2 regions of the Agrobacterium sp. 22094 genome follow, and region 1 is predicted to be linked to the other one. Evidence: predicted binding sites of a transcription regulator. Region 1 holds the regulator's gene; the other holds the start of a gene.

Region 1 (7,412 bases):
TGCCATGCTTCTCATGCCTTTTGGCCTGGATGCACCCTTCCTGAAGCTGATGGGTTACGGCATGGCGATGGTGATCGACATTGCCAACACCGTCTCCAGTTGGGGCGGAGATGCCACGATCGGGCGGCAGCACCCATGGTTTCTGGCCGTCTCGACGGTCGGATTTCTTCTTCTCACCTTGCTACGGACCCACCTCGCGCTCTTGGGGCTTCCCCTGATTCTGGCTGGTCTCCTTCTGGTGCCGCTTGAGCAGAACAAAGCAAAGCCGGATTTATTGATCTACGAGGATGGTGTCCTCGTCGCATTTCGCACGGATCAATTCGTTGCGACGACCAAGCGCCAGGCGAAGGGTTTCGTGGTTGAGCAGTGGGCGAGGGCGGTGCCGCTGCCGGATAAGCATGTGGCCCCTGTCATGCTGGATGACGACAAGGCGGGTGAGCGCGAGGACACGGCAGAGCCAAGGTCACGCCGCCCGGCTGTTCTCACCGATCAGCAGAAGCAAGAAGCTCGCGACAAGATGATTCTGGCTTTCGAGCGGACGAATGGCTTCTCTTGCCAGAAAAATGCCTGGTGTGCTGGACGTCATCAGAGCGGCGTCAAAGTCGCGGTCATTTCTAATACGGCGTTGACCGGTACAGCCTGCGATCTGGCGGACATCGTCGTGACGTCGCGTTTCGTGCCGTTTTCAAACTGTCGCTCGGGCGCGCTGCTGATCAGCGCCACAACATTGCGAAAGACAGGCTCGCTGGAACTCTGGTTGAATGAGGCCGGAGCGCCCGTCGCAACTGCGCGCGCGGCGATGCAAGACGTTGCCAGACCCTGGTCGATTCACCGCGCCTATGACTGGCGCAGCAAGACCTCCGACGGCGCGATGCCGCCGCATATCGAGACGATGCTGGCGGCCGGGCAGTAAGTCTTTTGCTTCAATCTGCTGCGGAGCGGCGGTCTTCGATAATCTCGCCAGACGCCCGCGCTTCCTCTTCATGCTCCAAGTCGCGCCACGGCTCCCGGATCGCTGCCTCCTCCCACTCCCTGATCGCCGGCAAGCCAAGGAGTTGGGTCTTGTAAGCCTCCGCCGCTGGCGAGAGTGCTGTGCCGTAAGTCTGGAAGCGAAACGCGACGGGGCAGAAGAACGCGTCGACGGCGGTGAAATTGATGCCGGCCAGAAACGGCCCGCCGAAGGTGTCGAGGCCCTGCTGCCATAGCGCGTCGATACGCGCGATATCCTTGCGGAGCGCCTCGGTTGCCGGAACCGGTCTGATCCGCAAACCTACACTCATCGGGTGTAGATTGCGCAGCGATTGGAAGCCGGAATGCATCTCCGCGGATGCCGAGCGCGACCAAGCCCGCGCTTTGGCATCCTCAGCCCAAACACCATCATGCCGTTCCGCCAGGTACTCGATGATTGCAAGCGAGTCCCAGATGGTGACATCGCCATCCACGAGGCAGGGCACCTTGCCTGTGGGGGAGAAGTGCGTGAAGCCATGCTTGGGATCGGGATCGTTGAACGGGACGAGATTCTCTTTGAAGGGAATCTCCAATGTCCGCATCAGCACCCAAGGCCGGAGAGACCAGGAGGAGTAGTTCTTGTTGGCGATGTAAAGATCGTACATGTTGTCTCCTTCTGGTGATACGGCCACTTGAATCGCATGCGATCAGCAAAAGCGTCCATGCGGTGCAAAAGTGCGAATGTTATTTCTCTGTCCATCGTCCTAACGCATGAGCGAGAGGACATACAGGCCGAGTCTGTCATGTCAGATATCATATGAATTGATGCGTTCGCCGCTCTCACCTTTCCGAAAACAGAAGCAGAATGAACTTCATCGGTTCGTCGCGGTTTGATGGGAAGGCGTCAAGCAAATGGAGCGGTCGAGATGAACATGAAATCTGGCGGTTGTGCCTGCGGCAGCGTGAGGCTTTCGATAGTCGGTGAGCCCTATCGTATCGGGATTTGTCACTGCATGGATTGTCGCAAGCACCACGGCGCGCTCTTCCACGCATCCGCCATCTTCCCGCAGGATGCCGTGACCATCGAAGGAGAAATACGCAGCTATAATGGCCGCTTCTTCTGTCCCAACTGCGGATCGCCGGTCTTCGGAAAAAGCGACGACGAAATCGAGGTCAATCTCGGTTCTCTGGATTCACCAGATCAGTTCGAGCCGACCTACGAGCTTTGGACGGTCCGCCGTGAGGCTTGGCTGCCGGATTTCCCGGCATTGCGCCAATATGAGCGGGACCGGGAATCGACAGGCAGAACGGAAAAGGGGCGGTGAGACTGTCCACCTTGTCGGATGGTAGCCGCGAGGTGGATTAGCCGCGTCTGTAAGTCCTGCTCTTAGAAGCGACGGGCGAGGGCGCTTGTCGGTGGCACTGAAAGATTGCCGCCGTTCGAAGGCCATGATCGGCATGCACCCGACCATCCGCCAATCTTTTCCTCATCCTCGGATCGAGAATGAGGATAACGAGAAAGACGAAGACGAAGACGAAGACGAAGAGAACCAGCGTCGAGACCTCGGCGCGATCAGAGGCAGCACATCGCCGCATCTGCCAACGAGGTCTGCGCGTCTTGCCTCTGCAAGAGCACAGGCAGCCAGTCTGAGCCGACTATCGTTCGCTCAGTGATAGCGACGAATGAGACCGACCAGCTTGCCCTGAATCTTTACCCGATCCGGTCCGAAGATGCGGGTCTCATAGGCTGGGTTCGCGGCCTCCAGGGCGATGGAAGCACCCTTGCGGCGGAAGCGCTTCAAGGTGGCTTCTTCATCATCCACCAGTGCGACGATGATATCGCCGGGGTTGGCGGTGCTGCCGTTGCGGATGATGACGGTGTCACCATCGAAGATGCCAGCCTCGATCATCGAGTCACCCTTGACCTCAAGCGCATAATGCTCGCCCGTGCCCAGCATATCGACGGGTACGACAACATCGTGGGTGTTGTTCTGGATAGCGGAGATCGGCACACCGGCGGCGATGCGTCCCATCACAGGAACGGTGACAGCGGAGGAGATCTGATCGTTTGCTGGCTTCGGCGCGGGAGCCGGCTCAGGCGGTTTGGCTTTTCCGAGGCTGCCCTCGATCACGCTTGGCGAAAAACCGCGCGGCGGCTTCTGTGCGGGTGCGGAATAGGCTTCCGGAAGCTTGATGACTTCCAGGGCTCTTGCCCTGTTCGGCAAGCGGCGGATGAAGCCGCGTTCTTCCAAAGCGGTAATCAGCCGATGGATGCCGGATTTCGAGGCGAGGTCGAGGGCATCTTTCATCTCATCGAAAGATGGCGGCACGCCGGACTCTTTCATTCGCTCATGAATGAAAAGAAGCAGTTCCTGCTGTTTGCGCGTGAGCATGAAGAAAACCCTTGGAATACGTGGCGAAGATTCGCGAAACAAATACAGAACGAACACTATATGTTCCATATGTGTTCTGCAATCCCTTAAAATTCCGCAAACGTCTCCGCCTCATCAATTCGCAGTCCTGTTATCCGCGCAATGGTAGAAGTTCATAGCTTCTTTACGGTGTTGGGCGTCTTTTTCCTCTCCAGGTTGATGATTTCATTTTTGCGGGTATCTACAAGCTGCTTCGAGGATCACACGATCCGGTCATCCTGTGGTATGAAGGCCAAGCCATTCGAAGCATTATCAACAAAGTTATCGTAGCTCTACGGCGCTGCCTTGCAGCGTTTTTTCGGGGCAGGGACATTTTTATGAAGCTCGTTAGATTTACCCTTATCGGAATGCTGATTGCGCTGGCCGGTTGCCAGACCCTCGATCCCAATTCACCGGAAGCTTTGAAGCGCAAGGAGTATGACCGGTTGCTGCTGAACACGACGATGGCCAATTGCAAGCTCATCGTTCAACTCAATCAGAAGCGCGTTTCGCAGAACAAGGAGCCGACGCGCGACAATAACTGTGCACGGATCCTGAAAAATCACGCGCTTGGCGGCGTTCATCCGGCGAGCTTCATCCCCGATCTTGCGGTGAACGGCATTCCCATTCCGATCGGTGGACTGATCAAGCTTGCAATCGTTGCCGACCGAAACCAGCGTGAGAAGAAGGCCTGGGAGGCATCGCTACCGGCTTGGGTTTCCGCCGGTGGTGAGAACAGCGAGAACGTTTATCGCATGTTGCTGACTCAAGGCTTCAAGCCCGAAGAATTGGAAGGGCTGAAGGGAAGTGCTGGATTTTCCGACGCGGTGCGCGCAGTCGGGCCGTTCGTGCAGTCTTCCGAGGCCAATCCCGATGTCGTCCGGAAGGCGAATGCCGGCTAAAGGGCAAGCGGTTGGTGCTCCCTCATCTCGTGACACATGGCGCGCTTGCTGCTAATGCCTGTGCAACATCGCAAATTAAGCGGTTGCCGGCGATGTCCGGCGCATGTGTCGTGAGGAATGAGATGACTTTGAAGAACAATTTGAAAGTGGTCGCTGGCGAAGGCAAAGGCGCTGTCGCCTTCTCCAACACAGAGCGGTTTTCGCTGATCGCCGGTCCGTGCCAGATGGAAAGCCGCGACCACGCTTTCATGATTGCCGGCACGCTGCATGAGCTTTGCGGCAAGCTCGGCATCGGGCTTGTCTATAAGTCATCCTTCGACAAGGCCAACCGCACATCGCTCTCCGGACAGCGTGGCATCGGTCTCGACAAGGCCATGGAGATCTTTGCCGATCTCAAGAAGGAATATGGCTTCCCTGTCCTGACCGACATCCATACGGAAGAGCAGTGCGCCATTGTCGCCGAAACCGTCGATGTCCTGCAAATCCCGGCCTTCCTCAGTCGCCAGACCGATCTTCTGATCGCCGCCGCAAAGACCGGTCGCGTGATCAATGTGAAGAAAGGCCAGTTCCTGGCGCCCTGGGACATGAAGAACGTGCTGGCAAAGCTCAACGAGAGCGGCAATCCGAACGTTCTGCTCTGCGAACGCGGCGCATCTTTCGGCTATAACACGCTTGTCTCCGACATGCGCTCGTTGCCGATTATGGCCTCGCTCGGTGCGCCGGTGGTGTTCGATGCGACGCATTCCGTGCAGCAGCCAGGCGGGCAGGGTGGGTCGACGGGTGGTCAGCGCGAATTCGTCGAGACATTGTCGCGCGCAGCCGTGGCCGTCGGCATTGCCGGACTGTTTGTCGAGACCCATGAAGACCCGGACAATGCCCCTTCCGACGGCCCCAACATGGTTCATCTGAAGGATATGCCGAAGCTTCTGGAGAAGCTTCTGGCGTTTGACGCTATCGCCAAGGCCGCCTGATTTTGGCCTAATCGATTTTTATAGGTTGGGCGACGCCTGATGCTGGGCGTCGTCATTGTAATTTCTCACGCTTCGTCTACAGCGAAGTTGCAATGACCTTTCACACTTTTCAGAATCGCTTATCCGCCGTCCGGCTCGAAAACGGCTTCACAGTTTTGCCGATGCGCTCTAAGACAAGCGACTGAAATTCATCTGTTCCAGTCCCAAGGGAGAGACCATGACAGCCATTACCGACATCATCGCACGCGAAATCCTCGATAGCCGTGGCAACCCCACGGTCGAGGTCGACGTGTACCTCGAAGACGGCTCCTTCGGTCGCGCTGCCGTTCCATCGGGCGCATCCACCGGCGCTCACGAGGCAGTCGAGCTGCGCGATGGCGGACAGCGCTATGGCGGCAAGGGCGTTGAAAAGGCCGTCGAGGCCGTCAACACCGAGATCTTTGATGCGCTTGGCGGCTTCGACGCCGAAAGCCAGATCCACATCGACCAGACGCTGATTGCGCTTGATGGGACGCCGAACAAGTCTCGCCTCGGCGCAAACGCCATCCTCGGCGTATCTCTGGCCGTTGCCAAGGCTGCTGCCGAAACAACCGGCCTGCCACTCTATCGGTATGTCGGTGGCCCGAACGCCCACCTGCTGCCCGTTCCGATGATGAACATCATCAATGGCGGCGCGCATGCCGACAACCCGATCGATTTCCAGGAATTCATGATCATGCCAGTCGGCGCGGAAAGCATTCGTGACGCGGTGCGCATCGGCGCTGAAATCTTCCATGTGCTGAAGAAGGAACTGGCAGCGCAGGGTCACAACACCAATGTCGGCGACGAAGGCGGTTTCGCGCCAGGCCTGAAGAGCGCGCCGGAAGCGCTGGACTTCATCATGAAGTCGGTTGAAAAGGCAGGCTACAAGCCGGGCGATGACGTCGCTCTTGCTCTCGACTGCGCCTCGACCGAGTTCTTCAAGAACGGCAAGTACGAGATGGAAGGCGAAGGCCGCACGCTCGAGCCGGAAGCCATGGCTGATTACCTCGCGGAACTCGCGGGCAAGTACCCGATCATTTCCATCGAAGACGGCATGGCAGAAGACGATTGGGAAGGCTGGAAGTACCTGACTGACAAGATCGGCTCCAAGGTACAGCTCGTCGGCGACGACCTCTTCGTTACCAACTCCGCGCGTCTGCGTGACGGCATCAAGATGGGCGTTGCCAACTCCATCCTCGTCAAGGTCAACCAGATCGGTTCTCTGACCGAGACGCTCGACGCTGTCGAGACGGCGCACAAGGCACGCTACACGGCGGTCATGTCTCACCGTTCGGGTGAAACGGAAGACTCCACGATTGCCGATCTCGCGGTTGCCACCAACTGCGGTCAGATCAAGACCGGCTCGCTGTCGCGCTCCGACCGTCTGGCGAAGTACAACCAGCTGATCCGTATCGAAGAGATGCTGGGTCCGCAGGCTGCTTACGCTGGCCGCTCCATTCTTCGCAGCTGATTTGAGCTGTGATATTTTGGGGGCTTTCCATAGGCCCTAATAATAGAAAACCCGCCGATGGCCTCGGCGGGTTTTTTGTGTCAGCGATGCGGTATTTGTTCTCGACGGTCGACGGGTCGGGAGCGCGCCTTACAGGGCCTGTTTGATCTTCTCTGCGTGAGCCTTCAGCATCTCCAAATCCGCCATCGCGCCGCTATGGGGCTTCAAAGGCTCTCCGTCCTTGCGCGGTACGATGTGGAAGTGCAGGTGGAACACCGTCTGGCCAGCGGCGGGCTCGTTGAACTGCGCTACGTAGATGCCATCAGCATCGAAGGCTTCCTTGGCGGCGACGGCGAGCTTCTGGACGACGGGGATCGTCTTTGTCAGCACGTCTGGATCGGCATCGAGAATATTGCGCGAGCCGGTCTTCGGGATCACCAGCAGGTGACCCGGGGCCTGGGGCATCACGTCCATGAAGGCCAGTGTATGGTCGTCTTCGTAGACCTTGACGCACGGGATTTCACCCCGGAGGATTTTTGCGAAGATGTTGTTGTCATCGTAGGCTGTCACGGGCTGCTCCCTCAAAACTTTAGTCGTCGTCTTCCTGCCGTTCGCCTTTGCGAAACGGGCTATGGTCTTCAAGATAGTCGTTGATCTGTTCGACTTCGCTGCGTTCCCGCTCCAGATAATCGGCGATGGCGTGGCGAAG
Region 2 (7,412 bases), on a different contig from region 1:
GAAGCATCGTTTTCAGGCCTTGAATTCGCCGATATTTAAGTTCGAGTTAAGGAGCAGAAGAATTCTCCGGAGACATATTCATGGCGCTAGGCGCATCGCATCGCTTGCAGGAAAGCCTGGCGGCGGTCGAAACGATGACTCGTTTTGCCCTCGCCGTCCTCGCTCTCGCTTCCGGCGTCTACACCTATCTTGGTGTACGCAGTATACTCGACGGTTCGCCTACGGCAGTCTTTTTTGCAGCCATCATCTACTCTGCTTCAGTTTCTGTGGGGATCTACGCCTTTTGGTCCTATATGGCGCGATTTTACCCGCACGTGACCAGCCGTTCTAGCCGCTCCGCGATGTTAGCAGTCATGGCGGTTGGCTGCGCGATGATTCTGGCTATGTCGAGCTGGCTCAATGCTGCAGCACTTGCAGGCTCAGCTGCTCTTGAACAGCATCTCGCGGAAACTGTTCAAGACTACACCGGAGATCTTGATCAGGCACATCAGAATGCTCTTGCAGCACAGAGTCTCTTGCCGGACATTCAACGCGCCAAAGAGCGTTTTGCCCAGCTTGCGGCCTCTGAACGACAGTCCGGGGCGCTGACGGGCACAACTGGTTCGGGCAGCGTTGTCTCGCTTCTGACGCAGATGTCTTCGCAATTGAATGAATTGGAAAACGGCATCAATGCATCCAGGGAACAGGTTGCCAGCCTGTTCGACCAAGGACAAAAGCGCCTCGAAACCATGCGCGCGCTTGTGTCGGCACCCGGAGTTGTAGAGCCACGGGCAGACAAGTTTTCGTCCGAAGCCGTCGCCCTGACCGGCGTCATCACATCGTTGCAGCAAACCTCGATTGCTCCCTCAATTCGGCGCGCTGCAGACGATCTTTCGCTAGGTTTCATTGCGCCTATCCCAGACGGTGGCGAACAGGATCTTATCACCCGTCAAGACCGGGTTATGGAAACAATCCGCGCTTCGGTTGCAGCACAATCGAAAGTCCTTTCTGATGCCGCAGATGAAATTCTGTCGCGCGCACCAGTAGCCGAGAGACGTTTCGTGCCGCTCTCATCGGCAGAAGCCGTTCTGCGTTACGCTTCCGACTTTATTCCAGCATGGGCGGGGGCGATTTCCATCGATCTCCTACCAGGCGTCATGGTTTTCATCCTCGCTGTGGTGAATGGTGCGATCCGAAGGGAAGAGGCGGCCATGCCGTTCGCCGAAAGGGTCACTGTAGCAGAACTAATGCAGGCGCTCGCGATGCAAAGGGCGATTGCGGCCGAAGAAATGTCAGCAAGAGAGCTGCAGATCACGGAGGATGCCCCTGCTGAAACTCGGGATTGCGAGGAGGGTGAAGACACCAATAAGATCACAAGTATCGGTGTTAACAAGTCACCGCGCAAAGGTCCGACCACGTGAGACCAGTCGCCGCTTTTAAAGCCATGATTAGCTTGGACGACGGCATGCTGATGCGCGGCGCCTTCTACTTGCTTCTTGCGGCGGCGGCGACATTTGTGGTGCTTGACGTAAAGGACATTACCGAAGCCGAAGCTGCTCGACCCAGTCTTGAACCGGCGCCGGAGCTGCCAATTTTTCTCCCTCCGAAGGGTGAGCCAGGGGTCCGCGGCGCTCCTCCAGTCCAACCCTTGACCCCTGAGGAGGTGCTCCGCAAGCCAATGACATTTAGTCTTGTTAAAGGCGGAGTGCTGCATGCTGAAGGAACAATCGATCCCGGCGCGGCCGAACGCTTTTCCCGAGAAATCGAGGCTCGTGGTGAGTATATCAAAATAGTGTCGTTGGACTCACCGGGAGGGTCGGTCGATGATGCTCTAGCTATGTCCAAATTAATTCGGGAAAAAGCAATTGCGACCAATGTCGGCGAAAAGGCACTCTGTGCCTCGTCCTGCCCACTCGTTTTTGCTGGGGGCATTACGAGATCGGCAGCCAATAATGCCGTTGTGGGCGTTCATCAGGTTTTCAATGGCGGCATTGACCAGGGATCGCCGGAGCAAGCAATGTCTAGTGCTCAGGCCATTACTGCAAGAGTTGCGCGACACCTCGACGAAATGGGCATCGGCGCCGGTTTGTGGATCCATGCGCTGGAGACCCCACCTAACCAACTCTATTATCTTTCGCCAGCCGAAATGTCCGAATACCGCCTCACTACCGATGCGATAGGGGTAGTTGGAAGCAGTGATGGCTGACTTCTATCGTGCCGCTCCGCCTGACGTTTGGATCCGAGACTGTTCTGATCTCGAGAGCTCGGAGCCGGATCATTATATCATCCTTCGCCAAACCCGGTTGCTTTATTCCACTTAGGAGTGTGCGCTTAAAGCTGTGGGCCTAAAAGCCTTTTCTCGTTCCACTCTCATTAATTCAACTTAATCCGATTGCCAACGATCCTCGCTTCAACTGCCGAAGTCTATGGAGTTACAACGCGATAGAAACGCCCCGGAGCAGACCTTAGGCGCCCACACGCTGCTGGTAGCGCCGTTGACGGTCGTTGGTAGCGCCTTAATAGTCGAGTGTAGTCGTTCTTCAAGAGCTTCAGCACAGGAGGGATGGTCTGAAGGCGGCCTAAGTCAGCTTTTTGTCGGCGCCGTTTGTGAAGTCCAAAATAAATCTGATAGGTGCGCAAGCGCCTAGGACGAGTGGCTCATCATGCCAGCTCTGGAAGCTTTGTGGTCGCGCGATTTATGTAGTCGACAAGGCCACGGGCTGCAGCAAACGATTTAACTGCTTCTTCTAAAAGATCCGGAGACATGAGCATCTGGGGTGAAACATCACGGCACGCCCCGAAGTTTTTGAGATTGAAAAAGTCGAGCGCGTCATGGTCTTTCATATAAGGTTTGCCACTTGCATGGCGCCCGTCACTCAGACCGTTCGGAAAATAAGTTCGGAATAAAGCGCCTTCAACGATTCCTCGCCACTTACCTGTTTGACTCGAAATGGTCTGCCGTAGGATGCGAGCAAGGCGGGGCTGCGGCGATAATGCACCCCCGCCGACGTACGAATACGCCTGAGAAATGCTCATGAAATAGGTCGCAGCCGAATTTCTAGATAGGGACACCCGGATTGTGATCGGAGCGACGCCCTTCGAAATCTGCGCGGTCACCAGACACTTGCGCGCGTCGCGGTTTGCTTCGGCAATGCGGGGATCTAACCGTACCGCGCCTAGGAGAAGCGCAGATGCAAATTCACTTAAGTTTTGGCGCGCCAGTTTAAGACGAATACGGTTGTCGGCGAGCCACTCCGCTTCACCCTCCGCAGATGCTTCTGATAAAAACTGTAAAGTTTGCTGATCAATCATGAGGAAGCCTACGCACGTTTGCCCAATTTATAACAAGTTTAACAATACGAACATAAAGGGAACGAAATATGTCCAGCTCGGATATGTATCAGAGAATTTCTTCTTCTCGACCGTTGCTGCGCCGCTGGACAGAAGATGCCCCTCGAAAATCAGCCTCGACAGAAGGAGTTTTCGAAGACTGCGGCAGAGCATAAGATGCGCAAATGGTGAAGTGCAGTGTGCAGTTAGGTTGAATGAGGCCGAACGAAGGCGTCTGCCGTCGGTCGCACGATTTTGTAGAAGGCGGCTAGCGACGCCGGCATTTCTCGTCCCGACCGTTTCACACAGTTTCAGGTAGTCGGAAGAAGAGCCATTCAGGACCCCGCAATCTCCGCACCTCAAGGAAACACTGCCGGAGGCTCAGATATCTCGCAACTTTATGCGTAATGTCTTGCCGAAGTGCGATAGAATCAACGCTCGGAAAAGCGGGCAAAGTGTCGAACGCTGCCCTCTATTGGATGCGAGCTTGCGGCTTGAGCTTTTCAAAACTTGTTGTAACGATACCTCTTGGCCAATCAAGGCCAGGAGTTTTTCAGCATGTGGAAGTCGGTTTTGATTGTAGCCGCACTGACGTCTTTTGCCGTCGCGCCAGCGAGCGCAGAGCAGTGCCGCGACGCCAAGGGCAAATTCGTTAAATGCGAGACGACGAAGAAGAAGGTTCAGTGCAAGGATGCTAAGGGCAAGTTCGCCAAGTGCGGCACTGCCGGCGCGATGCCTGTGAACTGAGCCTTGTTATAGAATGGCGGCCTTCTTGCGGTCGCCATTAACCCCTAGAGTACGCCTCCTCTGCTTATTCGTTGCGATCAAAGACCGGCAGGTGCATTGTGCTACAATTATTTTCTCAGAGCACAGCCATCGTTGGGGGTCGATTATAAAAGGGAAGCGTTTGGCATGCTGGCCATGATCGGCGCCGGTTAGGGCTCGTTATCCTAGCGGCCACTCATATTACCAGCGATCACGGTAGTCATATCCTCGTCGCCACTCACGTTCGCGTTCCCACGCTCGACGCTCTTGCCACTCCCGCCTTGCCTGGCGTTCCCGCCACTCGCGCCGAGCTTCCCAATCGCCGCGACGCCCCCACTCGCGTTCGTAGCGTGGCGGGCCGTTCGGCCGGCAGAAGCCCCGGGGCGATAGATGATATCCACGCCCACAGGCGTAATCGACCGTCTGGATGTCTGGCTTATCCCGCGCCAAGGGTTGCGTCATGGGCATCGCGTTTGCACTTGCTCCCATCAATCCGCTTATCAGCAGTGCCGCGCCTAGAACTATATTGCGCATTTCCATCACTCCTCGTTTGGTGGAGTGATTTAGCTCTCGGTCCCGTGAACGGCGGCTGAATGAATAGTGATGGTTTTGTGGCGTGAGCGCGCACGACGTCTCACGTCGCTTGGTAAGCCTCTATGAACTCGACCTGCGAAACGTCGCAGTCGGGGTATATCCAGGCTTTCCAGTTGGAAACAATCCAATCACGACTGACACCACCATCCTTGCTTTCGCTTTCAGGCGGCAAATACACCAGGGAAATCCCCGCCTTGTACCCGGACGTGACCATCAAGCCGTATCCTCTTTCGCCAGACGTAGTTTCGAAGAGCATGAAGTCGACGTGTTCCTCATACGGATATTTCGCCGGTAGCCTGAGAACGTTCCCGCGAAACAACGATGCCTGGTCGAGATCGATGAGCTTCTGCTTTGGGTGCATACCAGTCCGTTCTATTCAAACTCTCTCGTAGCAGCTCATTCTTGGTGCGGAGATGTTACCACTTCCTCACAGAATGCTGACTGTATGCCCCTGCTTACAAAAGTGTGGCCTGAATGGAAACATCTTCGAGAGGCAGCAGCACCAAGCGTTCATCAGGCAAGGGCCGTTGGAGCGCCTTTGCCTCATCCCATGGCGCGCTAAGCCACACATCGACTTCCTCGCGCGTCGTCAGTATGACCGGCATTGCCTTGGGGTGGATCGGCTTGACGATGTTATTTGGCTCGCAGGTCAGGAAGCCGAAAAGCTGATGATTGCCGTCCCGCGGGTTCTTCATCGATCCGCGCACGCCGTGCCAATCGGTCCAAATGCCGGCGAAGAATGCAAGCGGCTCGCTGTCATCGATCGCGAACCATCGCTTCGTCTTTCGAGGCTTGGTGTCTTCCCACTCGCAGAACCGCGTCCACGGCACGATGCAACGGCTCTCCGGTTTTAACCATCGGCGCCAGTGTGGCGATGCGACGTTGCGAATGTTGGTGACGCCTGTGTCTGGTCGATCGCCGAGAATGTTTGGCGGGGTGGGCATGCCCCAGGTGAGGCCGACAAGCTCGCGCGCTCCGTCACGGTTTCGGATGACCGGGGCAGGGCGGTCCGGGTAGACTTCCACCTCTGGCTCAAGGTTCAGCCTCTCGCTCATCGCGCCGGCGATGTCTCGCATGGCTTCCTGGTTTGTTCGGACTTGATAGAGATTGCACATGCTTACCTCAACATTAAGTGATTGCGCGGTTGCTCTTGGTCTAACAAACTGCCTTTTGTCGTTCCTGTATCCCTGCGTGACAATCTATAAAGTGGTTATGCGTGGAATCAGCATTATCAGTCGTGGCTCTTGCGAAAGAAAAACCAGGAACTTCGTCGCCCCTTGCGCCATCCGAATACACAGATGATCAAAGTTACAGCTTCTGCCCTTATCCTGATGTTCATCCCAGCGATTGCGTCGGCGGGCAGCATCACCGGACGCCCCTCCGTTGTGGACGGCGACACGATCGAGATCAACGGCGTGCGCATCCGCTTTGAGGGCATCGATGCACCTGAGAGCCGACAGCTATGCGAGAATGCCAGCGGCAAACGCTACCGCTGCGGGCAAGTCAGTGCTAATGCCCTCGACACCTTCCTTTCGCAATCGCGTCCGACAACGTGTAGGGCGACAGGCAAGAGCTACGACAGGATCGTGGGGCGTTGCGTTCGATCTGACGGTCTAGATGTCAACGCCTGGATGGTTCGCAACGGACACGCGATCGATTGGCCGAAGTACTCGAACGGTCGTTATGCCAAGGATCAGGCAGAGGCACAGTCCGCACGTCTAGGTATTTGGGGTGGGAAGTTTGAAATGCCGTGCATCGCTCGCGGTGCTAGATGCGATTGACCGGAGACTGTAGAAGCTTCGCGATGAGCCTCGTCTGGTCGTAAATGGTCTCGATCGATCTGCGCTGCCTCGAATTACAAGCGCGCATTTTTCATTCTTAGATACGCGCGTGTTGCGTCCTTCGTTACCGATAGGGACGGAACCCGTCCTCGTTGGAATCGCTATATCTCCACTGATCATAAGCGGAGGTTGCGAAATGTTGAGCGGACCGAAGCGTGCTCGGATCGTACCATGCCATTAGGCCGCCAACCAATACGACAGCAAGCACCGCTACACCTATGAGCTTGCGGAGTATGAAGAATGCGAACCAGACGGCAATGAGCGCGGCTGCCACGGTCAGGAGCAGAGAATAGACGTCGTTTGGAATAGAGTTTGCGATGATGTCCATCCAGCCGTTAAATCGCGCCGATTTGTCTGAAGCATGGCAGCGGTGGGATTGAGAAACACGCGACCAAACTAGTGCGTCACAATCTCGTGGCGCAGGCACATATTACTGGAGCCGGAAATTGACCAACGACAAGCGTCTCCCCGATGACCCGGAGCAGGTCCTTCTTCATATTTGGTCTGCTCTTGAAGGCGGTACAAAATCCCATGCCCCGTTCAACCTGCTCCAATTCGCAACAGTAGCCTACAATGGAAAGCCGTCCGTCAGAACGATCGTACTGCGGCAATTTACACGAAGACTTGGAGAGTTGTTCTTCGTGACGGACGCCGGTTCTGCCAAGATGAGCCAGCTTCGGTCCAACAACCATGTGTCGCTGGTGGGCTACGATCCTGCAACATGGACTCAGATCAGGCTGTCGGGCTTGGCCAGTGTTTCGCAAGACGAGGACGAGCGACTTGCGCAATGGAACATGTTGAGCACTCGTACCCGACGCTCGTTCTTACCCCGCGATGCAGGCTTTAGGGTAGACGATCAAGCGTGTGAGGAGGGCGCCGGCCCACAAATTCAACTGTCGGTCC

What was found. Region 1 encodes LexA, which represses DNA repair genes until DNA is damaged. Its sites were predicted from a motif close to TGTTCNNNNTGTGTTCNG; they were not measured.
Region 2: ACTJK5_RS22045 (DUF2461 family protein) is a predicted target of LexA. The motif match lies at 3,338-3,355, and genes of this name have one in related genera.

Annotation. Positions count from the first base shown of each region.
Region 1 covers NZ_JBQEPX010000001.1:937,802-945,213, forward strand. The annotation lists gene ACTJK5_RS04455 (ComEC/Rec2 family competence protein) at 1-913, shown strand, start outside; gene ACTJK5_RS04460 (glutathione S-transferase family protein) at 924-1,613, opposite strand; gene ACTJK5_RS04465 (GFA family protein) at 1,875-2,273, shown strand; gene ACTJK5_RS04470 (hypothetical protein) at 2,365-2,622, shown strand; gene lexA (transcriptional repressor LexA) at 2,616-3,341, opposite strand; gene ACTJK5_RS04480 (hypothetical protein) at 3,698-4,261, shown strand; gene kdsA (3-deoxy-8-phosphooctulonate synthase) at 4,384-5,232, shown strand; gene eno (phosphopyruvate hydratase) at 5,450-6,724, shown strand; gene ACTJK5_RS04495 (HIT family protein) at 6,854-7,273, opposite strand; gene ACTJK5_RS04500 (GNAT family N-acetyltransferase) at 7,293-7,412, opposite strand, start outside.
Region 2 covers NZ_JBQEPX010000007.1:153,651-161,062, reverse strand. The annotation lists gene ACTJK5_RS22055 (hypothetical protein) at 81-1,400, shown strand; gene ACTJK5_RS22050 (hypothetical protein) at 1,397-2,185, shown strand; gene ACTJK5_RS22045 (DUF2461 family protein) at 2,641-3,291, opposite strand; gene ACTJK5_RS22040 (hypothetical protein) at 3,868-4,056, shown strand; gene ACTJK5_RS22035 (GCG_CRPN prefix-to-repeats domain-containing protein) at 4,276-4,608, opposite strand; gene imm45 (Imm45 family immunity protein) at 4,709-5,029, opposite strand; gene ACTJK5_RS22025 (SOS response-associated peptidase) at 5,124-5,783, opposite strand; gene ACTJK5_RS22020 (thermonuclease family protein) at 5,967-6,449, shown strand; gene ACTJK5_RS22015 (pyridoxamine 5'-phosphate oxidase family protein) at 6,956-7,412, shown strand, end outside.